3 regions of the Cellulomonas sp. zg-ZUI22 genome follow, and region 2 is predicted to be linked to each of the others. Evidence: riboswitches for the same ligand, from Rfam matches in the RefSeq annotation. Region 2 holds a riboswitch; each other region holds the start of a gene.
The links. A riboswitch is a leader RNA that binds a small molecule or an ion and turns the genes downstream of it on or off. The one in region 2 is predicted to bind thiamine pyrophosphate.

Region 1: another riboswitch for thiamine pyrophosphate. It lies ahead of J1G43_RS00195 (thiamine ABC transporter substrate binding subunit); the one in region 2 lies ahead of thiM (hydroxyethylthiazole kinase).
Region 3: another riboswitch for thiamine pyrophosphate. It lies ahead of J1G43_RS04710 (ABC transporter permease); the one in region 2 lies ahead of thiM (hydroxyethylthiazole kinase).

Annotation. Positions count from the first base shown of each region.
Region 1 is NZ_JAFMUZ010000001.1:32,086-42,266, forward strand. It holds gene J1G43_RS00185 (ABC transporter ATP-binding protein) at 1-353, opposite strand, end outside; gene J1G43_RS00190 (iron ABC transporter permease) at 350-2,125, opposite strand; gene J1G43_RS00195 (thiamine ABC transporter substrate binding subunit) at 2,128-3,270, opposite strand; TPP riboswitch at 3,350-3,471, opposite strand; gene J1G43_RS00200 (DUF4235 domain-containing protein) at 3,548-3,820, shown strand; gene mnhG (monovalent cation/H(+) antiporter subunit G) at 3,848-4,231, opposite strand; gene J1G43_RS00210 (monovalent cation/H+ antiporter complex subunit F) at 4,228-4,740, opposite strand; gene J1G43_RS00215 (Na+/H+ antiporter subunit E) at 4,737-5,312, opposite strand; gene J1G43_RS00220 (Na+/H+ antiporter subunit D) at 5,309-6,910, opposite strand; gene J1G43_RS00225 (Na(+)/H(+) antiporter subunit C) at 6,907-7,434, opposite strand; gene J1G43_RS00230 (Na+/H+ antiporter subunit A) at 7,446-10,181, opposite strand, start outside.
Region 2 is NZ_JAFMUZ010000003.1:11,381-21,561, reverse strand. It holds gene J1G43_RS11470 (ExeM/NucH family extracellular endonuclease) at 1-1,540, shown strand, start outside; gene J1G43_RS11465 (hypothetical protein) at 1,713-2,195, shown strand; gene J1G43_RS11460 (TrpB-like pyridoxal phosphate-dependent enzyme) at 2,264-3,568, opposite strand; TPP riboswitch at 3,765-3,863, shown strand; gene thiM (hydroxyethylthiazole kinase) at 3,855-4,685, shown strand; gene J1G43_RS11450 (thiamine phosphate synthase) at 4,682-5,353, shown strand; gene thiD (bifunctional hydroxymethylpyrimidine kinase/phosphomethylpyrimidine kinase) at 5,350-6,855, shown strand; gene J1G43_RS11440 (HAD family hydrolase) at 6,918-7,562, shown strand; gene J1G43_RS11435 (DsbA family oxidoreductase) at 7,600-8,352, opposite strand; gene J1G43_RS11430 (quinone oxidoreductase) at 8,349-9,332, opposite strand; gene argC (N-acetyl-gamma-glutamyl-phosphate reductase) at 9,409-10,181, shown strand, end outside.
Region 3 is NZ_JAFMUZ010000001.1:1,040,599-1,050,779, forward strand. It holds gene J1G43_RS04705 (FAD-binding protein) at 1-1,281, shown strand, start outside; TPP riboswitch at 1,403-1,496, shown strand; gene J1G43_RS04710 (ABC transporter permease) at 1,975-2,757, shown strand; gene J1G43_RS04715 (ABC transporter substrate-binding protein) at 2,859-3,830, shown strand; gene J1G43_RS04720 (ABC transporter ATP-binding protein) at 3,827-4,528, shown strand; gene J1G43_RS04725 (septum formation family protein) at 4,497-5,048, opposite strand; gene J1G43_RS04730 (sugar phosphate isomerase/epimerase) at 5,137-6,090, opposite strand; gene J1G43_RS04735 (Gfo/Idh/MocA family protein) at 6,087-7,250, opposite strand; gene J1G43_RS04740 (mannitol dehydrogenase family protein) at 7,393-8,901, opposite strand; gene J1G43_RS04745 (LacI family DNA-binding transcriptional regulator) at 8,898-9,884, opposite strand; gene uxaC (glucuronate isomerase) at 10,101-10,181, shown strand, end outside.

The DNA of each region.
Region 1 (10,181 bases), on a different contig from region 2:
ACCCGGGCCTCGCGGGCGGCACGGTCCCGCCGCACCGTGGCCGGCAGCCCGTACGCGACGTTGCCCGTGACGTCGCGGTGCGCGAAGAGCTGGCCGTCCTGGAACAGCAGGCCGAACCCGCGCCGGTGCACCGGGACGTCCACCACCGAGACGCCGTCCCAGGCCACGTCACCCCCGGACAGCGGCTCGAGCCCCGCCACCGCGCGCAGCAGCGAGGACTTGCCGCAGCCGGAGGGTCCCAGCAGCGCGACGACCTCCCCGGTCGGCACGCTCAGGTCCACCCCCGCGACGGCCGCGGACGCCGCCCCGGGGTACCGCACGACGACCTCCGCGACCTGCAGCCCGTCGCTCACCACGCACCTCCGGTCCCGGGGCGGCGCAGCCGCTCGCACACCGCCACGATGCTCGCCGTCAGGGCGGCGAGCAGCACCGACGCCGCCAGTGCGGCGCCGTAGTTCTCGGCCCCGGGGCGCCCCAGCAGCCGGAAGATCACGACGGGCAGCGTCGGGTCCTGCGGCCGCGCCAGGAACGACGTGGCACCGAACTCCCCCAGCGACGCGGCGAACGCGAACCCGAGCGCCAGCCCGACGGCCCGCAGCGCGACCGCCAGGTCCACCGTCCGCAGCACCCGTCCGGGTGCGGCACCCAGGGTCGCGGCGACCTCACGCTGCCGCGGGTCCACGGCACGCAGCACGGGCAGCACGGTGCGCACCACCAGGGGCACGGCGACGACGGCCTGCGCCACCGCGACCAGCACGGGGCTGGTCCGCAGGTCCACGGGCAGCCCCAGCGGTGCGTCCATCGACACCAGGAACCCGAAGCCGACGGTCACGGCCGACACCCCGAGCGGCAGCATGAACAGCGCGTCCAGCCCGGCGACGGCCCGGCGGGCGGCGGTGCGCCGCGGGCGGCGCGACACGAGCAGGGCCACGAGCCCGCCGACCACCAGGGCGAGCACGGTGGCGTCGACGGCGGTGCGCACCGACGTCCCGGCGGCCTGCCACGCGCTGACGGCCAGCGTGTCCTGCGGCACGGCCAGTGCGGCGTAGTTGTCCAGGCCCCAACCGCGCGGGGTGCGCAGCGAGCGCACGACGAGGTGCACCAGCGGCAGCGCGAGCAGCCCGGCGACGGTGAGCGCAGTGACGGCGACCGCGACGGCGTCGATCGGGTCGCGCAGCCGCACGGGGCGGGCGTCCGCCGCGGTACCGCCGAGGGTGGGGGCCGCCTCGGTGCGGGCGCGGGCGCGCCCGGCCAGGGCGAGCGCCGCCACGACCACGACGAGCTGCACGACGGACAGCACGGCGGCGGCACGCAGGTCGAGGAACTGCGTGGTCTGGATCCAGATCTCGGTCTCGACCGTGCCGTACCGGCGCCCGCCCAGCACCAGGACCGTGCCGAACGCGGTCGCGCAGAACAGGAACACCAGGGACGCCGCGGAGGCGATCGCGGGGCCCAGCGCCGGCAGCGTCACCGTCCGCAGCACGCGCCACGGCGAGGCACCGAGTGCCCGGGCCGCCTGCTCGGCTCGCGGGTCGAGCCGCTCCCACAGGCCGCCGACGGTGCGCACCACCACCGCGTAGTTGAAGAACACCAGCGCCAGGACGATCGCCGCGAACGAGCCGTCCAGGCCCAGCCCGCCCAGCAGGCCGCCGTCCACCAGCAGCGAGCGGAAGGCGACGCCGACCACGACCGTGGGCAGCACGAACGGCACCGTGACGAACGCGCGCAGCGCCCCGCGCCCGGGGAACCGGCAGCGGTACAGCAGGTACGCGCCCGGCACGCCCAGCAGCACGGCGCCCAGGGTCCCCAGCCCGGCCTGCGCGAGCGTCTGCCCGACCACGCGCCACGTCCGCGGGCGGGTGAGCACGTCACCGAACCCGGTCAGGTCGAGGCGCCCGTCGGCGACGAACCCCCGCCCGACGATCTCCGCGACGGGCCACACGAAGAACACCGCGAGGAAGAGCAGAGGCAGACCGGCCGCCACGGCCCACGCCACGCGGACGCCCCACCCGGTGCGCGGTCCGCGTCGCCGCGGCGCGCCGCCACCCGCCGGCCCGGCACCGGGGCGGGGGCCCGGGTGCGGGTCGGCGGGGTCGACGGCGAGCGCCGCGGCGGGGACGGGCACGGTCAGCCGATCACCGTGTCGGACCACGTGGCGAGCCACTGCTCGCGGTGCGCGGTGACGTCGGCGGGTGCGACCTCGAACGGGTCGTCGGCCAGCGGGGCCCACGCGGCCCACTCCTGCGGCAGCTCGACCGTCGAGCTCACGGGGTACATGTACATCGACCCCGGGATGTCCGCCTGGACGTCGTCCGAGAGCAGGAAGTCGAGCAGCGCCGCGGCACCCTCCGGGTTGGCGGCACCCGCCAGCACACCCGCGTACTCCACCTGGCGGAAGCACGTGTCGAGCAGCGCGCGGGTGGTCGGGGCGTCGGCACCGTCGGGCACCGTGAACGGCGGCGACGACGCGTAGGACAGCACGACGGGCCGCGGGCCGTCGCCGCCGCCGGCGGTGAAGTCGGTGTAGTACGCCTCGGACCACCCGTCGGCCACCTGCAGGCCGTTGTCCCGCAGGCCCGCCCAGTAGTCCGCCCAGCCGTCCTCGCCGAACGCCCCGACGGTGGCGAGCAGGAACGCCAGCCCCGGGGACGACGTGACGGGGTCCGGCACCACGACGAGGTCGCGGTACGCCGGGTCCAGCAGCGACTCGAGCGTCGTGGGCTCCGGGACGCCGCGCTCCGCGAACCAGGCCGTGTCGACGTTGAGGCAGACGTCACCGAGGTCCACCGCGGTCAGCGCTCCGGCGTCGTCGCCGGGCACCGCGTACGCGGCGGCGTCCTGCGCCGCCGGGGCCGTGAGCTCGGCCGGCACCAGGACGCCCTCGTCGAGCGCGCGCGACGCGAACGCGTTGTCGATGCCGAACACCAGGTCGCCCAGCGGGGCGTCCTTGGTGAGCACGAGCTGGTTCACCAGGGCGCCCGCGTCGGCCTGCTGCACCACCTCGACGCGCAGCCCCGACTCCTCCTCGAACTGCTCGAGCAGACCGTCGGACAGCGCGAAGGACTCGTGCGTCACCAGCGTGACGGTGCCGGCGCCGTCCGTCGGGTCGTCCGCCGCGCCACTGCCGACGGCGGAGCAGGCCGTCAGCGCGACGAGGCCGGCGGTGGCGACGAGGCCCGCCGCCGCGCGCCGGGCCGGGGTGGTGCGGCGCCGGGTCGTGCCGTGCTGAGGGCTGCCGTGCTGAGGGCTGCGCGCCCGGGGGGTGGTCATGCGTGTGGTCCTCCGTCGTCGTCGGAGGGGTCCCGCGCCGCCGTCCCACGGCGCTCGCCGCACGGACGACACCACGGGAGGAGAGACAAGCCCGACTCCCTACGCCGGTATCACCCGGATCAGGTTCGAGGGTCTGCGGTGGTCCGCACTCTCAGCGTCCTGCCACCGTCACCGGCGACCGACGCTCCCCTGTCGTTCGCGGACGATCCTAGCCCCGACCTGTGCGCCGGCCGGATCCCGGGTAGCGTCCCTGCAGGCGACGACGACGGAGGAGAACATGTCGGACGACGGGAACAAGCAGTCGATGACCGCGAAGATCGTGGGCGCGGGGGTCACCCTCGTCGCCGCGTGGGCGGTCCAGAAGCTGATCGACGCGGTCTGGACCAGGACCAAGGGGCACAAGCCGCCGTCGCCGGACTCCACGGAGCCCGACATCAAGTTCGGCGAGGTCGCGACCGCGGCGGCGATCAGCGGTGCCGCGATCTCGCTGTCGCGCGTGCTGGCGACGCGCGGCGCCGCGAAGCTCGCCGGGCGCGCCGCCCGGCGCTGACCCGCTGCTGCGACGCCCGGGGACCGCTCAGTCGTCCCCGGGCGTCCGGCCGGGGCGCGTCTCCCCGAGGTCGCGGGACAGCTCGTCGACCACCAGCAGGTCGTTGCGGACCTTGCCGGTGCGGAAGCCCGCCCGGCCGACCATGTGCGCGGCGACGGGTGCGGTGAGCATCTGGAAGATCGCGACGAGCACCAGGGCCCACACGGCCCCGCCCTCGCGCAGGCGCAGCGCCAGGCCGATCAGCACGAGGATCAGCCCGAGCACCTGCGGCTTCGTGCCGGCGTGCATGCGCGACAGCAGGTCGGGGAAGCGCAGGGCGCCGACCCCGGCGGCGAACGCGAAGAACGCGCCGCCCAGCAGGCAGACGATCGAGGCGACGTCCGCCACGGTGCCCCACGTGTCCTGGCTCATCGCGTCTCCTCGTCGGCCGGGCCGCCGTGGTGCTCGGGGTCCGGTTCCTTCTCGACGGTCTCGCGGGCGCTCGGGGCCACGGCCTCGTGGACCGCGGGCTCGCGCGCGCCCGCCCCGTCCGCGGCGGCGTCCTCGGCGGCGCGACGCCGGCGGCGGCGCGCCTGCTCCTCCTCCTGCTCGAGGCGGCGCTTCTCGGCCTCCTCGGCGGCGACCTCCTCGCGCGTGCGCACCCGCCCCTCGCCCTCGGGCTCGACGGCGGCGAACCGCGCGACGGTGACCGACCCGACGAAGCCCACGAGGGACAGCACCACGAGCAGCGGAACGACGTCGGCGCGCCGGTAGTAGGCCGCGTACAGGGCGATCGCGGCGATCATCGTCGTGACGACGATGTCGAGCGCGACCGTGCGGTCGAGCATCGACGGGCCCTTCTCGGCCCGCACGATCGCGAGCAGCGCACCGAGCGTCAGCAGGACGCCGCAGACGCCGACGACGACGTCGAACACGTTCACCGGGACGTCACCTCCCCCGCGCGGCGCGAGCGCTGCAGCCCCGCCTCCGCGAGCTCCTCGTCGGACGCGAGCGCGCGCAGCAGCCGCGCCTCCTGGTCGAGCACGTTCTGCCGCGCCTTCTCGACACCACCGCTGGTCTCGACGTCCAGGACGTGCACGTACAGCCGCCCCGTGAGTCGGTGCGCCTCGACGATGATCGAGCCGGGGACCAGCGAGACGAGCTCGGCGGTCAGCGTGAGGTACAGGTCCGAGTGGCTGCGCAGCTGCACGCAGATCACCGCACCGCGCGGGGTGTGCCGCGGCCGCAGCGCGACCAGGCTGACCTCGAACGACGCGCGGACCAGGTCGAGCGCGAACCGGCCCAGCAGCACGAGCAGCCCGACGGGGTGGACGCGGCCGCGGAACTCGACGCGCGTCATGCGCAGGCCGGCGGTGACCAGCAGGCCCAGCAGCACGCCGTTGACGACGTTGCCCCAGGTGACCTGGCCCCACAGCAGGACCCACACGACGGTGAGCCACAGCACGGTGGCCCACTGGAAGCGCCAGCCGGCGCGGCGCGGGTGCAGGCTCACCGGTCACCCCCGCCGCTCTCGGCGTCCTGCGTCGCGGGCACCACGTCCTCGTCGACCTCCGAGTCCTCGGCCGCGCGCTGCGACTCGCCCTCGCCGCGCTCCCCGTCGGGCAGCACCGCCTCGATGTACGGCGAGCGGTCCGCGAGGGTCTGGGCGGCCCGGCCCGTGTACGCGTACAGCGGTCCGGCGAAGACGGTGAGCGCCAGGCTGACGACGACCAGGGTCGCCGTGGGGACCACCATGTGCGCGGGCACGTGGTTGGCCGGCAGCTCCTCCGGCGGGCTCTGCCAGAACGCCTTGTTCCACGCCTTGATCAGCGCGTACAGGGTGAGCAGCGAGGTGACGACCGACCCGACGACCAGGGCGTACCCCAGCGGGGTCCCGAGCGCGACACCCGCCTCGAGCAGCCCGACCTTGCCGAGGAACCCGGAGAACGGCGGGATGCCGCCGAGGTTCATCGCGGGCACGAAGAACAGCACGGCCAGCACCGGCGTCATCTTGGCGAGCCCGCCCAGCCGGTCGAGCGACGTGGTCCCGCCGAAGCGTTCGATCAGGCCGACGACGAGGAACAGGGCCGTCTGCACGGTGATGTGGTGCACGACGTAGTAGATGGCCGCGGTCCAGCCGAGCACGCTGCCCAGCGCGACCCCGAACACCATGTAGCCGATGTGGCTGACGAGGGTGAACGAGAGCAGACGTTTGACGTCGTCCTGCGCGACCGCCCCCAGGATGCCCACGAGCATCGTGGCCAGGGCGACGCCCATGAGGATGTCGTCGAGCTGCCCGCCGGGGAACAGCAGGGTCTGGGTGCGGATGATCGCGTAGACGCCGACCTTGGTCAGCAGGCCCGCGAACACGGCCGTGACCGGCGCGGGCGCGGTCGGGTAGGAGTCCGGCAGCCAGGACGACAGCGGGAACACGGCCGCCTTGATGCCGAAGGCCAGCAGCAGCATCGCCTGCAGCATGGTGCGCACGCCGGGGTCGACCTCCGGCAGGCGCAGCGCGAGCTGCGCGAGGTTCACGGTGCCCGTCGCCGCGTACACCGCCGCGATCGCGACGAGGAAGAGCACCGACGACAGGATCGCGACGACCACGTAGATGGTGCCCGCGCGGATGCGCTCGGTGGTGCCCGACAGCGTGATGAGCACGTACGACGCGGCGAGCAGGATCTCGAAGCCGACGTAGATGTTGAACAGGTCGCCCGACAGGAACGCGTTGGCGACGCCCGCCGACAGCACCAGGTACGTGGGGTGGAAGATCGAGATGGGGGCGAACCGCTCCCCGTCCTCCCGGCCCTGCGCCAGCGAGTACACCAGGACGCAGAGGATCACCACGGACGAGACCGTGAGCATGAGGGCCGACAGGCGGTCGGCGACGAGGCTGATGCCCACCGGCGCCGCCCAGTCCCCGACCTCCACGACGACCGGCCCCGAGTCGGCCAGCACGAGCAGCGCACCGGACACCACGGCGACGAGCGCCAGGGTCACGAGCGAGACGATGCGCTGCAGCCGGGGCCTGCGGTAGAGCGCGAGCGCCAGGCCCGCCGCCGACAGCGGCAGGACCACGGGCAGGGGGACGAGCCAGCTCCAGTCGGTCATCGTCCCTCCTCCCCGTGCGTGTGGCTGGTGGCCGGCGGCGGCCGTTCGGCGGGCGCCCCGTCGAAGGCCTCTCCCTCGTCCATCTCGTCGCGGGCGGCGGCGGCCTCCTCGTCGAGCGTCTCGCCCTCGGACTCGGTGTCGTCGTCCTCGAAGGCGCGTTCGTCACGCGCCGCGAGGCGGGCGATGCGCCGGTCCTCGACGTCGTCCTGCACCTCGTCGTGGCGGTGCAGCTGCCACGACCGGTACGCCATGGCCAGCAGGAACGCCGTCAGCCCGAGCGTGATGACGATGGCCGTGAGGATCAGCGCCTGCGGCAGCGGGTCGCTCATGGGGCGGTCGGACGCGACCCCGATGATCGGGGGCGCCCCGGCGGCCCCACCGGCGACGAGGATCAGCAGGTTCGTGCCGTTCCCGAGCAGGATGATGCCCAGCAGGATGCGCGTGAGGCTGCGCTCGAGGACCAGGTACACGCCGACCGTGAACAGCGCGGCGATCGTCACGACGAAGACGATGTTGGGGCTCATGACGATGTCGGTCACGCGGCACCCCCCGCGCCCGGTCCGCCGGAGAAGTCGTCCGAGCGCCGCTCCACCGGGTCGTACCCGGAGGCGTTGAGCCCGCGCAGCAGCACGAGCTGGTCGTCGCCGCTGACGGCGTGGTCCGGCACGTCGTCCTCGCCGGACTCGGCCCGCCGGTCGATCTCGGCACCCAGGCTGCGCAGGATGTCGAGCACCAGGCCGACGACCACCAGGTACACCCCCACGTCGAAGAACAGGCTGGTGACGAGCTTGACGTCGCCCCAGATCGGCAGCTGGAACTCGAGGATCCAGGACTCCAGCACGTTGCCGCCGACGACCAGCGCGGCCAGGCCGGCGCCGGCGGACAGGAACAGGCCCGTGCCCAGCAGCACACCGGGCTGCACCGGCGCGGCCTCACCGAGCTCGTAGCGCCCGCCCGCGAGGTACCGCACGGCCAGCGCGATGCCCGTGACCAGACCGGCCGCGAACCCGCCGCCGGGCTGGTTGTGCCCGCTGAACAGCAGGAACGCCGAGTACACGATCATCGTGTGGAACAGCAGGCGCACGACGACCTCGAAGATCACCGAGCGGCGCTGGGGGGCGACGGTGCGTCCGGCGCGCAGCCACTCCCGGGCGCGTGACCCGCCCACGGGGGCGCTGCCGCGCGAGGGGGGCGGCGTGTCCGCGTCGGCGTCGGCCTGCGGGCGGCGCAGCGACGCCATCGGGTCGGGCGACCCGCCCCACACCGAGCGGTCCGCCGGGGCCTCGCGCTCCCGGAAGATGCGCCCGCCGCGGGCGGACAGGAACACCAGGGAGGCGACACCGGTGGCCGCGACGAGCAGCACCGAGATCTCGCCCATCGTGTCCCACGCGCGGATGTCGACGAGCGTGACGTTGACGATGTTCTTGCCGCCGCCGAACTCGTAGGCCTCGGTGGCGAAGTCCGCGGAGACCGGCGCGTGCACGCGTGCCGACGGGGCGACCAGGGCGACCCCGGCGACGACGAGCCCGACCGCGAGGGCCAGCGCGAGCCGGACCCAGCGGGACGTGGCCAGCGGCCGGTCCGAGAAGTACGGGGGCAGGCGGCGCAGCACCAGCACGAAGACGACGAGCGTGACCGTCTCGACCAGCACCTGCGTGACCGCGAGGTCCGGGGCGCCGTAGAGCAGGAACATGCCGGCGATGGCGTAACCGCTGATGCCGGCCAGGATGACGGCCTTGAGGCGGCGACGCGCGCGGGCGACCAGGATCGCCGCGACGATCGAGGCCGCCGCGAACACCGTCTGGGCCGCGTAGTCCCAGGGGCGCACCTCCTGCGGCCACGACGTGCCGGTCAGCAGCGCACCGCCGACGGCGACGACCCAGGTGGTGAGGATGATGCCGAGGTACAGCGGCAGCGACCCGCGCTGGGTGATCGCGGTGACGTCCGCGGCGAAGTCGTCGAGCTTGCGCATGAAGCGGCGGTACGTGAGGTCCGCCTCGAGCAGGTGCGGGACACGCGCCTGCCAGCGCTCCACCTTGTCGCGTGCGAGGAACAGCAGCCCGCCCGCCCCGAGGATGCCGACCGTGAGCCAGAGCACCAGGCCGAACCCGCCCCACAGCAGCAGGTGGCCGGGCTCGCCCAGCGGGTACGTGGCCGCGTAGGGCTCGAGCAGCTGCTCCCCGAGGTGCGGCAGCAGCGCGACCGCCAGGCCGAGGAAGGACAGGACCAGCGCGGGCGCGGTGAGGAGGAACGACGGGCGCGTGACGGGGGCGGGTGCCACCGACTCGTCGCCGCCCGCGGCGAGCGACGTGGTCGTGGCGACACCCTCGGAGTCCTGGGTCTTGGACTGCGGGACCAGGGCGCCCTTGGTCGCGAACGCGCCCCACCACAGCCGCAGGCCGTAGGCGACGGTCAGCGCCGAGCCGACGACCACCGCGGCCAGGACGATCCAGCCCAGCGTGCCGTCCTCGAGGTGCGCGACGCCCTCGAGGCCCGCCTCCTTGGCGACGTACCCGGCGAACGGCGGCAGGCCGATCATCGAGGCGGTGGCCAGGCCGCCGGCCGCGGCCGTCCAGGGCAGGGCGCGCCCCACACCGGACAGGCGCCGTAGGTCACGGGTGCCGCACGCGACGTCGACCGTGCCGACCACGAGGAACAGCGTCGCCTTGAACATGGCGTGCGCACCGAGCATCGCCAGGCCGGCCAGGGCCGTGGCCTGCGTGCCGAGGCCGACGAGCAGCACGATGAGCCCGAGCTGGCTGACCGTGCCGAACGCGAGGATCAGCTTGAGGTCGTGCTGCCGCAGCGCGCGGTACCCGCCGAGGACGAGCGTGCCGGCGCCCAGCACCACGATCGTCCAGCGCCACACCGGCAGCTCCGCGTACGCGGGCGCGAACCGCGCGACCAGGTAGACGCCGGCCTTCACCATCGCGGCGGCGTGCAGGTACGCGCTGACGGGCGTCGGCGCGGCCATGGCGGCGGGCAGCCAGAAGTGGAACGGGATGAGCGCGGACTTGGTGGCCGCGCCGGCCAGCAGGCACGCGACGGCGGCCACGACAGCGGTGGAGGCCGCCGGCGGGTCGGCCATCAGCCCGGACAGCGAGTACGTGCCGGCGGCGTGACCCAGGATCACGACGCCCACCAGCATGGCGAGCCCGCCCGCGGTGGTGACGATGATCGCCTGCATGGCGGCGCGCCGGGACGCCTTGCGGTCGGCGTAGTGCCCGATGAGCAGGTACGACGTCACCGTCGTCAGCTCCCAGAACACGAA
Region 2 (10,181 bases):
GGGGTCCGTCACGGCGGACGTCACGACGGCGTTCACCGGGGGGCAGTACGTCGACGGCGTGTACGTCGGCTCGGCACCGGGCACCACGACGGGCCGGGACGACCGCAGCCGCGAGTCGGCCCTCGGCTCGCTCGTCGCGGACGCCCTGCTCGACACGCTCGCGTCGCCCGAGCGTGGCGGCGCCCAGATCGGCGTCGTCAACCCGGGCGGCATGCGCGCCGAGCTGCTCCACGCCCCCGACGGCACGGTGACCTACGCCGAGGCCAACGCGGTGCTCCCGTTCGTCAACAACCTCTGGACCACCACGCTCACCGGGGCCCAGGTCGTGACGATGCTGGAGCAGCAGTGGCAGACCAACGCCGACGGCTCGATCCCGAGCCGTCCGTACCTGCAGCTGGGGTTGTCCGACAACGTCACCTACACGTACGACGCCTCGCGCGAGCTCGGCGACCGGATCACGTCGGTCACGGTCGACGGCGCGCCGATCGACCTCGGGGCCGAGTACCGCATCGGGACGTTCTCGTTCCTCGCCCAGGGCGGGGACAACTTCCGGGTGCTCGCCGAGGGCGCCCGCACGGCCGACTCCGGTCTCATCGACCGGGACGCCTGGATCGCGTACCTGCAGGCGCACCCGGGCATCGCGCCGGACTTCGCGGAGCGGGCCGTCGAGGTGCCGGCGCTCACCGAGCCGGTGGCGCCCGGGGACGAGCTCACCTTCACGGTCGGCGGCATCAACCTCACCAGCCTGGGGGCGCCCGAGAACACGTCGGTCGAGGTGCTCCTCGGTGAGGTGTCGCTCGGTACGTTCCCGCTGGTGCGGGGCGACGGGCCGGACGCGTCGGCGCAGGTGACGGTCACCGTCCCGGCAGATCTCGGGGCGGGTGAGCACACGCTCACGGTCGTCGCGTCACCGAGCGGCACGACCGCCTCGGTGCCGTTCACGGTCGAGGACGCCGGCGAGGCGTCGACCACGGCGCTCAGCGCGTCGCCGGACACGCAGGTGTTCGGCACGCGCGGCACCCGCGTCCGGCTCACGGCCGTCGTGACGTCGCCGGGCCCGGTCACCGGGTCGGTGCAGTTCGTCGCCGGGGACGACGTGCTCGGCACGGCGTCGCTGCGTGGCGGGCGGGCGGTGCTCACGCTGCCGGGGGACACGCCCGTCGGCACCTACGAGGTCGTCGCGCGGTACGCCGGCACGGAGGCCGTGGCGGGCTCGCAGTCCGCCCCGGTGACCGTGACCGTCGAGCAGGCGACCAGCACCACGTCGCTGTCCGTCGTCCAGTCGCCGTTCCCGCGGCTGGTCCCGTCGGTGTGGGTCGCGACCGTGGGTCTCGACACCGCCCGGCTCCCGGCGGGCCGTGTCGAGCTGCGCGAGGGTGAGCGCGTCGTGGCAAGCGCGGACGTGGTGCTCGGCCTGGCGATCGGGACCGTCCCGCGCGACCTCGGCAGCGGGACGCACCGCCTGACCGCGGTGTTCGTGCCGGACGACGCGGCGGACGTCGCGGGCAGCACGAGCCGCACGGTCACGGTCCGCGGCTGACGGACGCGCACGAGGGCCCGGTCGGCGTCGTCCGGCCGGGCCCTCGTGGTCTTCCCGGGCTCGCCGGGTGCCGGGTCCGGCGGTCGGGTGAACCGCGGCGATACCGCTCCGTCGGGCCGGCCGCGCTGCCACGATGTGCGCCATGCAGGATGCCGGCGTACGGACGCTCACCGTGACCGAGGAACTGCGACGTGACATGGCGCACGACGCCGCGGCCGTCGTGCTGCGGTCACGCGAGACGCGCATCCGGGGCGGGGTGCTCGTGCTCGGGGTCACGGCGCTGCAGCTCGGTGCCCACGAGTTCCGGCTCGGGCCCGCCGACTGGATCACGTTGCTGGTCGTGGTGTCGCTCATGCCGGTGGTCCTGATCGTGGTCACACGTCATGCCATGCGTCGCGTGGTCGGGTTGACGCCCCCGGGGCCCTTCACCGTCGAGGTGGGGGAGACCGCCCTGTGCACGACCTCCCCGCGTGGTGCGGCGCAGACCCGCTGGAGCGCCTTCGGCGGTGTCCGTGTGCGCGGTGCGGCAGTGGCGCTGTGGACCCACCCGCCGCACGGGTGGCTCGTCCTGCCGCGCGCGCTCTTCACGGACGCGGACCTGGACGCGGTGCGCGGGCACATCGCCCGCGCCCGCGCCGCGAGCCCTCCGGCCTGACGTCGGGCGCCCGACGCGGACGGGTGCTGCGCGGGCCGGGTCGTCGCCGGCCCGCGCACCGCGTCCGGTCAGACGTAGTCGTGGTACGCGGGCAGGTCCAGCACGCCGTTGCCGGACAGGCCGATGACGATCGTCTCGTCGGTCGTCGCCGCCCGGGCGTGCGCGATGGCCCCGGCCACGGCGTGCGTCGACTCCGGCGCGGGGATGATGCCCTCGGCGCGCGCGAACTCGATGCCCGCCGCGAACGCGTCGTCCTGCTCCACCGCGATCGCCTCCATGAGACCCAGCGCGTAGGCGTGCGACACCATCGGTGCCATGCCGTGGTAGCGCAGCCCGCCCGCGTGGATCGGCGGCGGCACGAAGTCCTTGCCGAGCGTGTGCATCTTCAGCAGCGGGGTCAGGCCCGCGACGTCACCGAAGTCGTAGCGGTACTCGCCCTGCGTCATCGACGGGCACGCGGCCGGCTCGCACGCGACGACCCGGGTCGTCGTCCCGTCGCGCAGGTTGCGCCCCAGGAACGGGAAGCTCAGCCCGCCCAGGTTGGACCCGCCGCCCGCGCACCCGAACACGACGTCCGCACGCTCGCCGATCTCGTCGAGCTGCGCGAGGGCCTCCTGCCCGATGACGCTCTGGTGCAGCAGCACGTGGTTGAGCACCGAGCCCAGTGCGTAGTGCGCGTTCGGGTCCTGCGCCGCGACCTCGACCGCCTCGCTGATCGCCATGCCGAGCGACCCGGTCGTCGTCGGGTCGGCCGCGAGCATCGCCCGCCCCGCCTCGGTGAGGTCCGACGGCGACGGGTGGCACGTCGCGCCGTACGTCTCCATCTGCATGCGGCGGTACGGCTTGGCGTCGTAGGACGCCCGTACCTGCCACACCTCGAGGTCGAGGCCCAGCAGCGCGCACGCCATCGACAGCGACGCGCCCCACTGCCCGGCGCCCGTCTCCGTCGTCAGCCGGGTGATGCCCTCGACCGCGTTGTAGTACGCCTGCGCGACCGCCGTGTTGGGCTTGTGCGAGCCGGCGGGGGAGCCGCCCTCGTACTTGTAGTAGATCTTCGCCGGCGTGCCCAGCGCCCGCTCGAGCCGCAGGGCGCGCACCAGCGGGGACGGCCGCCACAGTGCGTAGATCTCGCGGACCGTCTGCGGGATCTCCACCCAGCGCTCGGTCGAGACCTCCTGCGCGATGAGCGCCATCGGGAACAGCGGCGCCAGGTCGTCCGGGGTGAGCGGCTCGCGCGTGCCGGGATGCAGCGCCGGCGGGCACGGCTCGGGCAGGTCCGCTGCCAGGTTGTACCAGTGCGTCGGCACGGCGGACGGCACCACGGTGCCGACCGGGTCGGTCAGCGGCGCGGGTCGGGTGGTGTCGGGGGTCATGTCGCCTCGCAGGTTCTGGCGCGCACGCGCGCTGGTCGGCGCGGACCGCGCAGGGCACCCGGGGGCGCCGGCGACCCGCACCCGTGAGCGTAGCGGCGGCCTCACCCGCCCGGGGCCCCCGGGCGGGTGAGGCATCGAGGCGTCCGCAGGGCGAGACCTGCTCTCGGCAGCGTCACCGCCGGCGGGCTAGGGTCGGCGGCGAGACACGGGGTGCCCTGTACCGAGCAGGGCTGAGATCACACCCGTCGAACCTGATCTCGTTCGTACGAGCGAAGGGATGTCCGCCATGACGTCTGCCCTGCCCACCGACCTCGCCGCCGCATGTGGCGCGGCCCTCGACGAGCTGCGACGGCGTACCCCGCTCGTGCAGTGCCTGACGAACGAGGTCACGACGAACCTCGTCGCCAACGCGCTGCTCGCGATCGGCGCGTCCCCCGCGATGGCGAGCGTGCCGGGGGAGGCCGAGGAGCTCGCGGGCGCCGCGGGCGCCGTCCTGGTCAACCTCGGGACGCCGGGGCCGGACCAGCGTGCGTGCCTCGCCCCGACGGTCGCGGCTGCCGCGGGGGCTGGTGTGCCGTGGGTGCTCGACCCGGTCGCGGTCGGTGTCCTGTCGGTCCGGACGCGGCTGGCCGGCCACCTGCTCGGCGAGCGTCCGGCCGTGGTGCGCGGCAACGCCAGCGAGGTCCGCGCGCTCGCGGGCTTCGTCTCCGCCGGTCGCGGTGTCGACGCGCGCGACGACGTCGACACCAGCGCCGACGCCGCCGACGCCCTCGCGCGGCGCACCGGCGGGGTCGTCGCGGTGTCCGGGCCGGTCGACCTCGTCACCGACGGCATCACGCACGTGCGGCTCGCGGTCGGTGACCGGCTCCTGACGACGATCACCGGGTCCGGGTGCGCGCTGGGCGGTCTCGTCGCGGCCTTCACGTCGGTCGCGCCGCCGCTGACCGCGGCCGTCGCGGCGTCGGCGGCCCTGGGGCTCGCCGCCGAGCGCGCGGTGATCGACGCGCGCGGCCCCGCGTCGTTCCAGGTCGGGCTCCTCGACGAGCTGTACCTGCTGACCCCGGACGACCTCGCGTGCCGCGTCGCGGCCGCGCAGCGGATCGGCGTGCCGGCATGAGCGCGCTGCCCGCGGGCATCTACCTCGTCCTGGACGCCGACGTGTGCGGACGTGCCGGACACCGTCCCGCGGACGTCGCGGGCGCTGCGGTCCGTGCCGGTGTCGGCACCGTCCAGGTGCGCGCCAAGCGGGCGACCGCCCGCGAGCTCGTCGCGCTGACCGTCTCGGTGGCCGACGCGCTGCGCCTCGCGGGTCCCGCGGTGCTCGTCGTGGACGACCGCGTCGACGTCGCGCTCGCGGCGCGGGCGCGCGGCGCCCACGTCGACGGTGTGCACGTGGGGAGGCGTGACCTCGAGGTCGACGACGCGCGCGCGCTGCTCGGTCCGGACGCCCTGGTGGGCGCCTCGGCGGCGCTGCCCGAGCACGTCCGGGCGGTCGCGGGCGCCGACTACCTGGGGTCGGGGCCCCTGCGGCTCACGCCCACCAAGCCCGAGGCGGGGCCGGCGATCGGGGTCGCCGGTGCGCGTGCGGCGGTCGTCGCGGCCGGCGGTCGTCCCGTCGTGGCCATCGGTGGGCTCGACGCCTCCGACGCACCGGCGCTGCGCGCCGCCGGGGTGCACGCCATGGCCGTCGTCGGCGCCGTGTGCGGTGCCCCGGACCCCGGAGGAGCCGCGGCGCGGCTGGTCGAGGCGTGGGACCGCGCCGCGGCGCCGGCGGTGGCCCGGTGAGCGCCGCACCGGCCGCGTCCGCGACCGGCGCGCGCCTCACGGGCAGCCGCGTGCGCGTGCTGTCGGTCGCGGGCACCGACCCGACGGGCGGTGCCGGTGTCCACGCCGACCTGAAGTCGTTCGCCGCGCACGGCGCGTACGGCATGGCCGTGGTGACCGCGCTCGTCGCGCAGAACACGCACGGGGTGCGGGCGGTGCACGTCCCCGGCGTCGACTTCCTGCGCGCCCAGCTCGACGCCGTGAGCGACGACGTCGTGGTGGACGCGGTGAAGATCGGCATGCTCGGCACGCGCGCCGTCGCCGACGAGGTCGCGCTCTGGCTCGCCGGTGCGCGCCCACCCGTCGTCGTGCTCGACCCCGTCATGGTCGCGAGCAGCGGGGACCGGTTGCTCGACGCGGACGCCGAGGACGCCGTGCGGCGGCTGGTCGCGCTCGCGGACCTCGTGACGCCGAACCTGCCCGAGCTCGGCGTGCTGCTCGGTGAACCCGTCGCGACGACGTGGCCGGGCGCGGTCGACCAGGCCCGGCGGCTCGCGCACCGGTCGGGCGTGACGGTGCTGCTCAAGGGCGGCCACCTCGCCGGGGACGCGAGCCCGGACGCGGTCGTCGGTCCGACGACGGTGACCGAGCTCGGCGGGGCGCGCGTGCGCACGACCAGCACGCACGGCACGGGCTGCTCGCTGTCGGCCGCCGTCGCGGCGCTGCGCCCGCGACGGCCCGACTGGGTGGCGGCGGCCCGGGAGGCGAAGGAGTGGCTCACCGGCGCCATCGCCGCCGGCGAGGCCCTCGCGGTCGGGTCGGGGCGGGGGCCTGTCGACCACCTGCACCACGCGCCGACACTGGGTGCGCGCCCGTTCAGCGTCGACGCGTGGGAGCGGGCGGCCGGACTGCGCGGCGCGTGCGACGACCTGCCGTTCGTGCGCGGGCTGGCCGACGGGACGCTGCCCGTGGACGACTTCGAGGCCTACCTGCACCAGGACGCGCTGTACCTCGCGCAGTACTCCCGGGTGCTCGCCCGGGCGAGCCAGCTCGCGCCCGGCCCCGCGGCCCAGGTGTTCTTCGCGCAGGGCGCGGCGCGGTGCCTCGACATCGAGGCCCGGCTGCACGAGGAGCGGCTCACCGGCAGCGGCAGGTCCGGTCCGGCGAGCCCTGCGACCACCGCCTATGTCGACCACCTGCTGGCGGTCGCCGCGACGGGGTCGTACGCCGAGGTCGTCGCCGCGGTGCTGCCGTGCTACGTCCTGTACGCGGACCTGGGCGCGCGCATCCTGGCGCGCGCGGGCCACCTGGGTGCGCACCCGTACGGCGACTGGGTCGCCACCTACGGGGACCCCGCCTTCGCGGCGGCGGCCGACCGTGCCTCCGACCTCGCCGACGCCGCCGCGCGTGAGGTGGGTGCGGTGACCCGCGCACGCATGCTCGCTGCGTACGCGGCGTCGTGCGCGCACGAGGTCGCCTTCTTCGACCAGGTGCGTGCGCGCCCGCTCGCGCCCGTCGGGTGACGCGGGACGAGGCGGCGCCGGACGGGTGACGGGGGTGCCACGGGCCTGGCAGGGTGTCCGCCGTGGATGACCTGACTCCGCGTCCGCGGTGGGCCGACGTGCGCGCCGTCGTGTTCGACGTCGGCGAGACGCTCGTGGACGAGACGCGCGCGTGGGTGCAGGTCGCCGGGGAGGTGGGTGTGCCGCCCCTGGCCCTCATGGCGGTGCTCGGGGCGCTGGCCGAGCGCGACGAGCCGCACAGCCACGTGTGGCGGCACGTCGGTGTCGATCCGCCGTCGACCCCCCCGGAGATCCGGCCGGACGACCTCTACCCCGACGCGCTGCCGACCTTGCGGGCGCTGCGGGCCGCGGGATACCTCGTCGCGGTCGCTGGCAACCAGCCGGCGCGCGCCGAGCACCAGCTGCGGGCCGCCGGTGTCGAGGTGGACCTGCTGGCGACCTCGGCTCGCTGGGGAGTGGCCAAGCCTTCTCCGCAGTTCTTCGCCCGCGTCGTGACGGACCTCGGTGTGCCCGCGCACGACGTGCTCTACGTGGGCGACCGGCTCGACAACGACGTCCTGCCGGCGCGTGCCGCGGGCATGCGCACGGCGCTCGTGCGGCGCGGCCCGTGGGGCTACGTGCACGCCCGACGCCCCGACGCCGCGCTCGCGGACGTGCGCGTGGACTCGTTGCGCGAGCTCGTCTCCCTCATGCTCGGCGTCCGGTGAGCCCGCAGGGTGGACCGCGCCGACGGGTGGGACGCCGTCAGCAGGAGCCGTCGGTGCACACCTCGCCCGCAGGTGCGACGACCAGCGGGTTGGCCTCGCGCCAGCCCGCGTCGAGCAGCTGGGAGAACACCTCGGCGGGCTGCGCACCGGACACCGCGTACCGGCGGTCGACCACGAAGAACGGCACGCCGGTGACCCCGAGCGTGCGCGCCGTCGCCAGGTCGTCCCGGACGTCGTCCGCCGCGGCGTCGCCCTGCAGCGCAGCCGCGACACGGGCGTCGTCCCACCCGTGCGCGGCGAACCCGGCCTGCCGGGCGATCGCGCCGAGCGCGCCGGGCGCGCCGAGGTCGGCGCCCTCCTCGAAGTGCGCCGAGAACAGCGTCTCCATGGTCGCGTCGACCAGCGGGGCGCCGCCCGCCTCACGGGCGAGGTGCAGCAGCCGGTGGGCGTCGAACGTGTTGAAGGCGAGCGTCGCGTCGAAGTCGTAGTGCAGCCCGTCCGCGGCACCGACCGCGGCGACGCGCGCGAACATCTCCTCGACCCGGTCCCGCGGCAGGCCCTTGGCGGCCACGAGCGCGTCGATCTCGGGGCGGCCGGGCCCCGTCGGTGTCTCGGGGGACAGCTGGTACGAGCGCCACACGACCTCGACGTGGTCGCGGTGCGGGAACGCGCGCAGCGCGGTGGCGAACCGGCGCTTGCCGATCCAGCACCAGGGGCAGGCGACGTCGGACCAGACCTCGACGGTCACGGTGCGGGGAGGGGAGGTGAACGTGGGGGCGTCGAGCGTCACGGGAGCAGCAGGACCTTTCCGGTGGTGGCACGCCCCTCGAGGGTGCGGTGGGCGTCGGCGGCGTCCGCCAGGGGGTAGGTGGCTCCGACGTGGACGTCGAGGGCGCCAGCGGTGACGGCCTCGAAGAGCTCGCCCGCCCGCCAGAGCAGCTCCTCGCGCGTGGCGGTGTAGTGGGCGATCGTCGGGCGCGTGACGAAGACCGACCCGGCGGCGTTGAGGCGCTGGAGGTCGACCGGGGGCACCTGGCCCGAGGAGCCACCGAACAGCACGAGCGTGCCCCGGCGGGCCAGCGACGCGAGGGACGCGTCGAACGTGTCCTTGCCGACCCCGTCGTAGGCGACGTGCACGCCGCGACCGCCGGTCAGGTCCCGCACGAGGGCCGGGAGCTCGGTGGTCAGGTCCGACAGCTCGCGGTAGCGGATGACGTCGGACGCACCGGCGGCACGCGCCAGGTGCTCCTTCTCGACGGACCCGACGGTCGAGACGACGCGGGCGCCACGCGCCGCGGCCAGCTGGGTCAGCAGCAGCCCGACGCCCCCGGCACCCGCGTGCAGCAGCACGTCGTGACCCTCCTCGACGGGGAAGGTCGAGGAGACGAGGTAGTGCGCGGTGATGCCCTGCATCGGCAGCGCGGCCGCGGTGGCGTCGTCCACGCCCGGCGGGACGGGCAGCGCGTCGGCCTCGCGGACGGCGACCAGCTCCGCGTAGGAGCCCTCGGCGGACGCCCACGCGACGCGGTCCCCGGGCGCGAGCGTGGTGACGTCCGAGCCGACCGCGACGACCTCACCGGCGCCCTCGGACCCCACGACATGAGGAAACGGCATACGGTAGATCCCGCCGCGACGGTAGGTGTCGATGAAGTTGACGCCGGCCGCCGCGACGCGCACGAGCACCTCGTCGGGTCGCGGCTCAGGGTCCGGGACGTCTCTGACCTGCAGGACCTCGGGGCCACCGGCGTGGGTGGCGATGACGGCGCGCATGCCAGCCGCAACCGTGCGAGGTGAGTCGACTGTTCCCGTTTCTCCTTGGTATTTGTCTGCACTCGACTGTATGTTCATGCACATGACGTTCACGGTGGCGGTAGCCGGGGCCAGCGGATACGCCGGCGGGGAGATCCTGCGGCTGCTGCTCGACCACCCACAGGCACGCATCGGCACGCTCACGGCGCACTCCAACGCGGGGACGCCGCTCGGGGCGCACCACCCGCACCTCGTGGAGCTCGCCGACCGCGTCCTGGAGCCCACGACCGCGCAGGCGCTCGCCGGCCACGACGTCGTCGTGCTCGCGCTGCCGCACGGTGCCAGCGGGCAGGTCGCGGCCGAGCTCGAGGCGCTCGGTGAGGACCCGGTGGTCCTCGACCTCGGGGCGGACCACCGCCTGGTCGAGGCGGCCGACTGGGAGGCGTACTACGGCAGCCCCCACGCGGGCACCTGGACGTACGGGTTGCCCGAGCTCGTGGTCGCGCAGTCGATGACCCGCCAGCGCGAGCTCCTCGCCGGGGCGCGCCGCATCGCCGTGCCGGGGTGCAACGTCACGGCCGTCACCCTCGGCCTGCAGCCCGGCGTCGCGGCCGGTCTGCTCGACACCACCGACCTCGTCGCCGTCCTGGCCGTCGGCTACTCCGGTGCCGGCAAGTCGCTGAAGCCGCGCCTGCTGGCCTCCGAGGCGCTCGGCGCCGCGGTGCCGTACGCGGTGGGCGGCAGCCACCGGCACATCCCTGAGCTCGCGCAGAACCTGCGCAGCGCCGGCGCCTCGGACGTGCGCACCTCCTTCACGCCCGTGCTGGTGCCGATGTCCCGCGGCATCCTCGCGACGGCCACCGCACGGCT
Region 3 (10,181 bases), on a different contig from region 2:
CGCTTCGTGTCCACCGACGCGGACGGCGGCGACGAGCGCGAGTTCCTCACCGAGGCGGTCGAGGACTACGGGCGCCTGCTGACCCTCGTGTTCCTCAAGGGCTACCAGTGGCCCTTCGACATCCGCAAGGCGCGCGACGGGTCGTCCCTGATCGACCTGCTGGTGCACCGCGAGACCGTGCTGCGCGGGCGCCGGGTCTTCCTCGACTTCCGCCGCAACCCCGTGCGCGACGACTTCGACGCCACCGCGATGAGCCCCGAGGCGTACGGGTACCTGGAGCGGGCCGGGGTGCTGGGCGGCACGCCGATCGAGCGGCTGCGGCGCATGAACGAGCCCGCGTACCGGTTCTACCTCGAGCGCAACCCCCAGGTGGACCTGGAGACCGACCTCCTCGAGGTGGACGTCTGCGCGCAGCACAACAACGGCGGCCTCGTCGTGGACGCCTGGTGGGAGTCGAACGTCAGCGGCCTGTTCCCCGTCGGCGAGGCGGCCGGGGCGCACGGCGTGTACCGCCCGGGCGGGGCCGCGCTCAACAGCGGCCAGGTGGGGGCGACGCGGGCCGCGCAGCTCGTCGCTGCGCGCCGCGACAGCCCGCCGCTCGACGACGCGGCGTTCGCGGCGGCGGCCGCGCCCGTGCTCGGCGCCGCGCTCGACCTGACGGTCCGTGCGACCGGCCGGGCCGCGGCCGGCGTCCCCGACAACACCGGTGACCTGCTGCGCGACGTGCAGGTGCTCATGAGCCGCGACGCCGGGCCGGTGCGCTCGGCCGCGTCCGTCCACGCCGCGCTCGAGCAGGTGCACGCCTGGCTCACCGGCTACCGCGACCTGGTCACCGCCGACCCCGGCTCCCGGCGGTCCGTCGACCGGACGTTCCTGGTCCGCGACGTGCTGACCAGCGCGTACGTGTACCTGTCGGCGATGGCCGACTACCTGGCGCACGGCGGGCGGTCCCGCGGGTCGGTGCTGTACACCGACCCCGACGGGGAGCTGCCGCTGGCCGGGCCGGACGGTGAGCCGCTCGACCTGCCGGAGCTGTACCGGTTCCGGCTCGACGCGGGCGCCCTGGACGGCGAGATCCAGGAGACGGCCTGGGTCCCGCCGGGTGGGGCGTCACCCGTCACCGACGACGGCCGGGCCTGGGCGCCGGTGGCGCCGCGCGACGCCGACGACCCCGCGGGGCTGCCGGTCTTCCGGTGGCGACCGCGGCGTCCCGTGCCGGAGGACGACGACTTCTTCGAGAACGTCTGGCGGGAGTTCCGCGAGCACGGCAACGTGCCCTGATGCGTCCGTCGCCGCGTCGGGTGCGACCCCGTCCGGGAGGTCCCGGGCGGGGTCGTCGGCGTGCGCGGCCACAGTGCGGACGCCTGCGGACGAACCGGACGTCCGGGGGTAGCGTCGGCGGCGTCGTGACACGGGGTGCCGCATCCGCGGCTGAGATCACACCCGTCGAACCTGATCTAGGTCGCACTAGCGAAGGGATGTCGCGCATGTCTCCCATGCGTCCGCTGCCGTCCGCCCATCTGCACCCGCACGCCCTGCACCCGCACGGCCTGCCCGGCGTGCGAGCACGGCGAGGTCCCGGGGCCGGCTGACCCGCCCACGCCGGCCCGCGTGACGTCACGCGGGCGGGCGTCGTCGTGCCCGTCCCGTACCGCCGCGCGCGGTGGGCGGCGCACGCCTCCGCGCACGTCCTGCCGCCCGCGTCGTCGTGGCGGGGGTGACGCGCGCCTGGAGGCGGTGCCGTCGCGCCCGCACCGACCCACCGGAGACACCCGTGCCCGCAGCACCCGCCGGTCCGACCCCGGCTGCACCGACCCGCACGGCCCCGACCCGCACGGCCCCGACCGCGGACGGGGCCACGCCGTGACCCGGGCCTCGGGCCGCCGGACGGGTGGTTGGCGCGCGTGGTGCAGCCTGGGCGCCGTCCTCGTGGCGTGGGCCGCCGCCAGTGCGACGGGTGCGGTCGACCCCCGGGTGCTGCCCGGACCGGTCGACGTCGCGCGCGCCGCGGCCGACCTGGTGGCCACCGGGACGCTGCTGCCCGCGCTCGCGGTCAGCGTGGGCCGTCTCGCGGCGGGTGCGCTCCTCGGCACGGGGGCCGGGCTGGTCCTCGGGCTCGTCGCCGGGCTGTCGCCGATCGGCCACGACGTCGTCGACCGGCCCCTGCAGGCCGTGCGGGCCGTGCCGTTCACCGCCCTGACCCCGCTGCTCGTCGTGTGGTGGGGGCTGGGTGAGACGCCCAAGGTGCTGCTCGTCGTGCTGGCGAGCGCCGTGCCCGTGTACGTCGCGACCGTCACCGGGGCCCGGGGCGTCGACTCCCGCCTGCGGGAGGTCGCGGCGGCGCAGGGCGTGGGCCGGTGGGTCACCGTGCGGCGCGTCGTGCTGCCCGGCGCGCTGCCCTCGGTGCTCGCCGGCGTGCGGCTCGCCCTGGGCACCGGCTGGGTCGCGGTGATCGTCGCCGAGCAGGTCGCGACCGACCGCGGGGTCGGGGCGCTGCTCACCGACGCCCGGACGTGGGCGCGCACCGACGTCGTCCTCGTCTGCGTCGCGCTGTACGCGGTGCTCGGCCTGGTCACCGACGCCCTGGTGCGCGGTGTGGAGCACCGGGCGCTGCGCTGGCGTGCTCCCGGGCCCGTCGCCCGGGCCGTCGCCCCCACCCCTGCCCCCGCCGTCCCGGCGTCCGACGCCCCCGGCGGACCTCCGCCGGCCCGGCATCCCCTGCCACCCGCCCGACCCCCGACCCAGGAGCCCGCATGACACCGCGCCCCCGTCCCCGCCGTGCACCGCGCGGAGTGGTCCCGTGCCGCACCCGGTCACGCCGCCGTCCGCCCGGCGCGTCCGCGTCGGCAGTGGGCGCGGTGCTCGCGCTGGCGGGCTGCGCCGCGGCGGGCGCAGGGTCCGGGGCGTCGTCCGCGCCCACCGGCGCACCCGCCACCACCCTGCGCGTCGGTCCGCTGTCGACGCAGAACCTGCTGACGCTCGCGGTCGACGACGGTCTGGCCGCCCAGCACCTGGCGGACGTCGGCGTCGACCTGGCGGTGTCCCCGTCGTTCCCGGCCTTCGCCCCCGCCGCCGAGGCGCTCGCGGCGGGCCACGTGGACGTCGTCTCCGGCTCCACCACGGCCGTGGTCGCCGCGCTCGCCGGCACGCCCGACCTCGTCGTGGTGGCCGTCGAGCACGACGCGGGTGACACCCAGGGCATCGTCGCCCACGGTGAGGTCACGGACGTGGCCGGCCTGGCCGGGCGCTCCGTCGCCGTGAACCGCGGCGGCACGGGGGAGTACCTGCTGCGGCTCGCGCTGCGGGAGGCGGGGCTGACGCCCGAGGACGTCACGGTCGAGCACCTCGCGCCGCCGGACGCCGCGACCGCCTTCGCCGCCGGCCGCGTCGACGCGTGGGCGACGTGGGACCAGTACCTCGTGGGCGCGCAGGCGCTGCCGGGGGTGCGGACCGTCGCGCTCGCGCGCGACCTGGGGTCGGACAACCGGACCGTTCACGTCACGACCCGCGACGTCGTCGAGCGGCACCCGGCGGCCGTGGCCGCGCTGTACGACGCCCTGGTCGCGGAGGCCGACGCGCTGCGGGCCGACCCGGGGCGCCGGACCGGGGCGTACCGGGCGTCGGGTGCGGACGCGCAGGTCGCGGCCGCGCTCGGCGCGCTGGAGACGCCGGACGTCCGGCCGGCCGACGACGGCTTCGCCGCCGAGCTGGCGCGCGTCGCCGCGCTGTACGTCGAGGAGGGGATGATTCCGGGCGCGGTCGACGTCACGGGCGTCGCCGTCGACGCGACGCGGCTCACCCGTGCCGAGGACGGCGGGGTGCGGCCGTGAGCGTGCGGGCGCGCGGGCTGCGGCGGGGGTTCGGCGGTCGGGACGTCCTGGCGGGCCTCGACCTCGACGTGCCCGCGGGCGCGTGCGTGGCGGTCGTCGGGCGCAGCGGGGGCGGCAAGTCCACGCTGCTGCGCGCGCTGGCGGGCCTGGACCCGGGCGCGCGGGCCGACCACCTGGAGGTGGCGGACCCCACGGCCGTCGTGTTCCAGGAGCCGCGGCTGCTGCCGTGGGAGCCGGTGTGGCGCAACGTCCTGCTCGGCCCGGGCCCGGTGCCGCGCGCGTCGGACCGGCCGCGGGCGCTCGCCGCGCTCGCCGAGGTCGGCCTCGCGCACCTGGCCGACGCGTGGCCGCTGACGCTGTCCGGCGGGGAGGCGCAGCGCGTCGCGCTGGCCCGCGCGCTGCACCGCGAGCCGCGCGTGCTGCTGCTGGACGAGCCGTTCGGTGCGCTCGACGCCCTCACCCGCCTCGGTGCGCACGCGCTGCTGCGGGAGGTGCGGGCGGCGCGGCCGGTGGCCACGGTGCTGGTCACGCACGACGTGGACGAGGCGCTCGCCCTCGCGGACGAGGTCCGCGTGCTCGACGGCGGCCGGCTGACCGCCGCCGTCGAGCCCGGGTCGTGCGACGCCCGCGGGGTCCTGCTGGAGCGGCTGGGGGTGCCGCGGCCGGTCAGAGGGCCGAGTCGCGCATGCTCCCCGTGAGCCCGCCCTCGAGGTGCACGACGAGGCACTGGACCACGTCGTCGCCCTGCGCCCAGCTCTCCGGGGTGGGGGAGAGGTAGGTGTAGTCGAGCGTGGACTCCTCGTACGACGTCCCGACGAACCCGGCGAACGCGTCGTAGCAGAACTGGTCGGCGTGCGTCGGCGTCTCGGCCTCGGCGTCCGCGGCCAGCGCCAGGTCGCTCTCGTGCTGCTCCTGGGTGAGGGTCGTCTCGGCGTAGATCTCGGCGTCGTGCTGCTCGGCGCACGGCACGGTCGGCAGTGCCGCGAACTCGGTGGCCTCCTCCGACTCAGCGAGGTAGTTGAGGCAGTCGCCCACCTGCAGCGAGAAGACGTCGGCCTCGGCGGAGGCCGTGATCTCGCCGCCGGGCTCGTCGCGCTGGGCGGCCTCGGGGCTGTCGCCCAGGACGGCGTCGACGACGGTGCCGCAGCCGGACAGGGCCACGGTGAGAGCGAGGGCGAGGGCGGGGACGGCGGTCGTGCGCCGGGTACGGAAGGTCACGGCGAGCAGTGAAGCAGCCCGACCCCTGCGGCCGTGATCGTGTCGGATCTCGATCCGGTGACGATCCTGTGAGTGCGCCGCGCGGCGGTCACAGGTGCGGCAGGACGTACCGCACGTGCCGCTCCGCCATCGTGCCGAGCGTCCGCTCGGGCGGCGCCGCCCAGACCTCCTCGTGGAAGATCTCGACCTCCACGTCGCCGGTGTAGCCGGCGTCGCGCACCCACCGGGTGATCGTCGCGAAGTCCACGTAGCCGTCGCCCACGTGCCCGCGGGAGAGCAGCGGGTCGGCTGCGAGCGGCAGCACCCAGTCGCACACCTGGTACCCGGCGAGGCGCCCCTCGGCGCCCGCGCGGGCGATCTGCCGCTGCAGGTCCGGGTCCCACCACACGTGGTACGTGTCCACCACGACGCCGACCACGTCGGGGTCGAACGGGGCCGCGAGGTCGAGCGCCTGGCCGAGCGTCGAGATCACGGCGCGGTCCGCCGCGAACACCGGGTGCAGCGGTTCCAGCACGAGTCGCACGCCGTGCGCGGCCGCGTACGGGGCGAGCTCGGCGATGCGGTCGGCGACGCGCCGACGGGTCGCGACGACGTCGCGGGCCGGGTCGTCGGGGCCGTCGGCGGCCGGGGTACCCGCGGGGTAGGGGAGCGCCGGGCCGCCCGGGCCGGACGCGGCGGGCAGGCCGCCGACGACCAGGACGAGCTCGTGCGTGCCGAGCGTCGCGGCCTCCCGGATCGCGAGCCGGTTGTCGTCGAGGGCGACGCGGGCGGCGTCGTCGTCGGCCGTCGTGAGGAAGCCGCCGCGGCACAGCGACGAGACGCGCAGCCCGTGGTCGGCGACGACCTTCGCCGCGACGTCGGCGCCGACCTCCTGCACGCGGTCGCGCCACACGCCGATGGACGACAGCCCGGCGTCGGCGGCGGCGGCCGCCGCCTGCGGCAGGGTCAGGTGCTTGGTGGTCGCGGTGTTGAGCGACAGGCGGGCCAGGTCCGGGCGGCGCCCGGCGGCCGGCTCGCCGACCGGGGCGACGGGCGTGCTCACAGCGTGATCTCGGGGACGTCGAGCCGACGGCCCTCGTCCGACGAGCGCAACCCCAGCTCCGCGAGCTGCACGCCCCGCGCGGCGGACAGCAGGTCGAACCGGTGCGGGCGGCCCAGGGCCACGTCGACGAGGAACTCCTCCCACTGCGCCTTGAACCCGTTGTCGAGGTCGGCGTTGGCCGGGACCTCGAGCCACTGGTCGCGGAAGCGCTCGGTGGTCGGCAGGTCGGGGTTCCACACGGGCTTCGGCGTGGCCGAGCGGGGCTGCGCGACGCAGTGGAACAGGCCGGCGACCGCGGACCCGGCGGTGCCGTCGACCTGGAACTCGACGAGCTCGTCACGGTGCACGCGCACGGCCCACGACGAGTTGATCTGCGCGACGACGGGGTCGCCGGCCGGCGTCTCGAGCTGGAAGATCCCGTACGCCGCGTCGTCGGCCGTGGCCTCGTAGGCCTCGCCCTGCTCGTCCCACCGCGTGGGGATGTGCGTCGCGGTCTGGGACGTCACCGTGCGCACCCGCCCGACGATCCCCTCGAGCACGTAGTTCCAGTGGCAGAACATGTCGACGGTCATGCCGCCGCCGTCGGCCGCGCGGTAGTTCCAGGACGGGCGCTGCGCGGGCTGCACGTCGCCCTCCCACACCCAGTACCCGAACTCGCCGCGCAGCGACAGGATCCGGCCGAAGAAGCCCTCGTCGACCAGGCGCCGGAGCTTGACCAGCCCCGGCAGGTAGAGCTTGTCGTGCACGACGCCCGCGGTGACGCCGGTCGTCTCGCGCAGCCGGGCGAGCTCGACCGCCTCGTGCAGCGTCTCGGCGGTCGGCTTCTCGGTGTACACGTGCTTCCCGGCCTTCATGGCCTCGGTGAGGGTGGCCGCCCGCAGGCTCGTCATCGACGCGTCGAACACGACGTCGGTCGCGGGGTCGTGGATCGCGGCCTGCAGGTCCGTGGTCCAGTGCTCGACGCCGTGGCGCTCGGCGACCTCCCGCACCTTCTCCGGGTTGCGGCCGACCAGCACCGGCTCGACCTGCACGCGCGTGCCGTCGGGCAGCGTGACGCCGCCCTGCTCGCGGATGGGCAGGATCGAGCGCAGCAGGTGCTGGCGGTACCCCATGCGGCCGGTGATGCCGTTCATGGCGATGCGCAGGGTGCGCGTGGTCATCGTCGTCTCCGTGGGTCGCGGCGTCGTCGCCTGGCGCCGGGGTGAACCGGCAGGAGGAATGCGCTTTCCGGCACTGTAGCGGCCCGCACCCACCGGCCGTCAACACCCACCCCTCCCGCGGGGAGGGGTGGGTGCCGACGGGTCAGGGGGTGGTGGGCAGGGGGGTGAGGTCGCGCAGCGCGGACGTGACGGCGTCCCGGAACGGCGTCGACGCCGCGACGGCCTCGGGGAACACCTCGCGCAGCGCGAGCAGCCCGCCGACCGGATCCGGCCCGGCGGCCGCCTCGGCCAGCCGCGGCGCGAGCGGGTCGTCGAGCGCCACGGTGCGCCCCGAGACGACGAGCTCACCCGCGGCGGCGGCGCGCACGTACGCGACCCACCCGGCCACGGCGTGCGCGGCGGCGTGCGGGACGGCGCCGGCGGCGAGCCGGTCGGCGACGGTCCCCAGCAGGCGCACCGGCAGCTTCTGCGACCCGTCCATGGCGACCTGCACGGTGGTGTGGCCCGTGCGGGGGTTGGCGAACCGGTGCAGCACCTCGTCCCGGTACGCGGCCAGGTCCGTGCCGTCGGGGGCGACGAGCGTGGGCATGACGTCCTCGTCGACCAGGGCGCGGACCAGGGCCGCCAGGTGCGGGTCGGCGACCGCCTCGGCGATCGTCGCGTACCCGCGCAGCGCGCCGAGGTACGCCAGCGTCGAGTGCGTCGCGTTCAGCACCCGCAGCTTCGCGCGCTCGTACGGCGCGACGTCGTGCGTGAACGTCGCCCCCGCGCGCTCCCACGCCGGACGCGGTCCGGCGAAGTCGTCCTCGACGACCCACTGGAGGAACGGCTCGCCCACGACCAGCGCCTCGTCGTGCAGGCCCAGCAGGCCGGCGGCCTCCGCGCGGTGCGCGTCCGTCGTCGCCGGCACGATGCGGTCGACCATCGTCGACGGGAAGCGCACGCTCGCGGCGACCCAGGCGGCCACGTCCTGCGCCCCGTGCACCGCGGCGAGACCCTGCGCGACGAGGCCCGCGAGCACGGCGCCGTTGTCGGTGAGGTTGTCGCAGCACACCACCGTCAGCGGGGCGCCGGACGTGCGGTGGCGGCGCACGAGCCCGCGCAGGAGCAGCCCGATCGCGGTCCGGGTGGGCGTCTCGTCGTCGCGCGTCAGCTCCACCGCGGCGGCCGCGAGGTCCGCCGCCACGTCCGGCGCGGCGGCGTCGATCCCGCCGTCGGCCGCGCGCCGGTAGCCCTTCTCGGTGACGGTCAGGGTCACGACGTGCGTCGTCGGCGCCGCGATCGTGTCGAGGACCCGTGCGGTGTCCCGGCCGGGGAAGGCGACGTCACGCACCGACCCGACGACGCGCAGCGTGGAGGCCTGCGCACCGGCGGTCAGCACGCCGTACAGCCCGTCCTGGGGGCGGAGCTGGTCGACCACGCGAGGGCTGCGCTGGGTGACGCCGAGGATCCCCCAGTCGGTCCGGCCGGTCGCGGCGGCGGCGTCCTCGGTGCACACGGCCTGGTGCGCCCGGTGGAACGCGCCGATCCCGAGGTGCACCTGGCCCACCGTGAGGGCGCGGGGGTCGACAGCCGGGCCGCGGACGGTGTCGGGCAGCCCGCGCGCGGTGCGCTGCGCCCAGGTGTCGGCGGACAGGCGGGGCAGGCTCATCGGGTCTCCGGGGGTCGGGGTGGTGGTGCGGTGGTGCCGCGCACCACCAGCTCGACGGGCAGCACGGTGTGCGGCGCGTCGTCGTCGTGCGGGGTCAGCAGCAGGTCGACCGCGGTGCGCCCGAGCCGGGCCAGCGGGACCGCGACGGTCGTCAGGGAGGGCGTCACGAGCGTCGCGACGGGCGCGTCGTCGAACCCGACCACGGAGACGTCCTGCGGCACCCGCACCCCGCGCGTCCGGAGCCGGTCGAGCACCCCGAGCGCCATGAGGTCGTTGTAGGTCAGGACGGCGGTGGCGCCGCTGGCGACCGCGAGGTCGGCGGCACCGACGCCCCCGGCGAACACCGGGGCGTGCGCCCCGAGGTCCAGCACCTCGAGGTCCAGGTCGAGTGCCGCCAGGCCGTCGCGCCGCCGGGCGTCGGACCAGGACCCGGCGGGGCCGCCCGCGTAGGCGATGCGGCGGTGGCCCAGGGCGTGCAGGTGGCGCACCGCCTGACGCAGGCCGTCCCGGTTGTCGACGACGACCGAGGGCAGGTCGGCACCCTCGCGGTTGACCAGCAGCACGGGCCGACCGTCGGCGGCGACCGCCGCGAGGTCGTCGGAGGACATGCGCGGGGAGCAGAGCAGGACCCCGTCGGCCTGCGCCCCGAGCTGTGCGACGAGCTCGGCCTCCAGCCGGGGGTCCTCCTCGGCGTCGGCGACGACCACGGCGTGCCCGGCGGCGCGGGCGCGCGCCTGCACGGCCTTGGCGACGGCCGAGAAGAACGGGTTCTCGAGGTCCGGCACGACGAGGCACAGGTGGCCGCTGCGTCCGGTGATGAGCTCGCGGGCCGCGCGGTTGGGGCGGTAGCCGAGCTCGCGCGCCACGCGGCGCACGAGCTCACGCCGTTCGGGGGAGACGAGGTCCGGCGCGGACAGCGCGCGCGACGCGGTCGCGGCCGAGACGCCGGCGGCACGTGCGACGTCGCGCAGCGTGACGGCCATGGATGCTCCTCCGCGTGGTTGCCCGCACGAGCAGACGATGAAAGCGATTGCAGCACGCTGGCCGCGGCCGCGGCAAGTACGGGGTGCAGTTCTTGCATCAGGCTGGACACGGTGGCATGGTCAAGCCTGCAAACGTATTCATCGAGGCGGTCGACGTCTGTCGGCCGCACCGTGGGGCGCACCGCCGCGCCGTCGCGGACCGCGCCGGAGGACCTGATGCCCGACACCGCACCCGCCGCCCCCTGGGTGCTGCACCCCGACCGCGCGCTCCCCGCCGACCCCGTCACACGGCCCGTC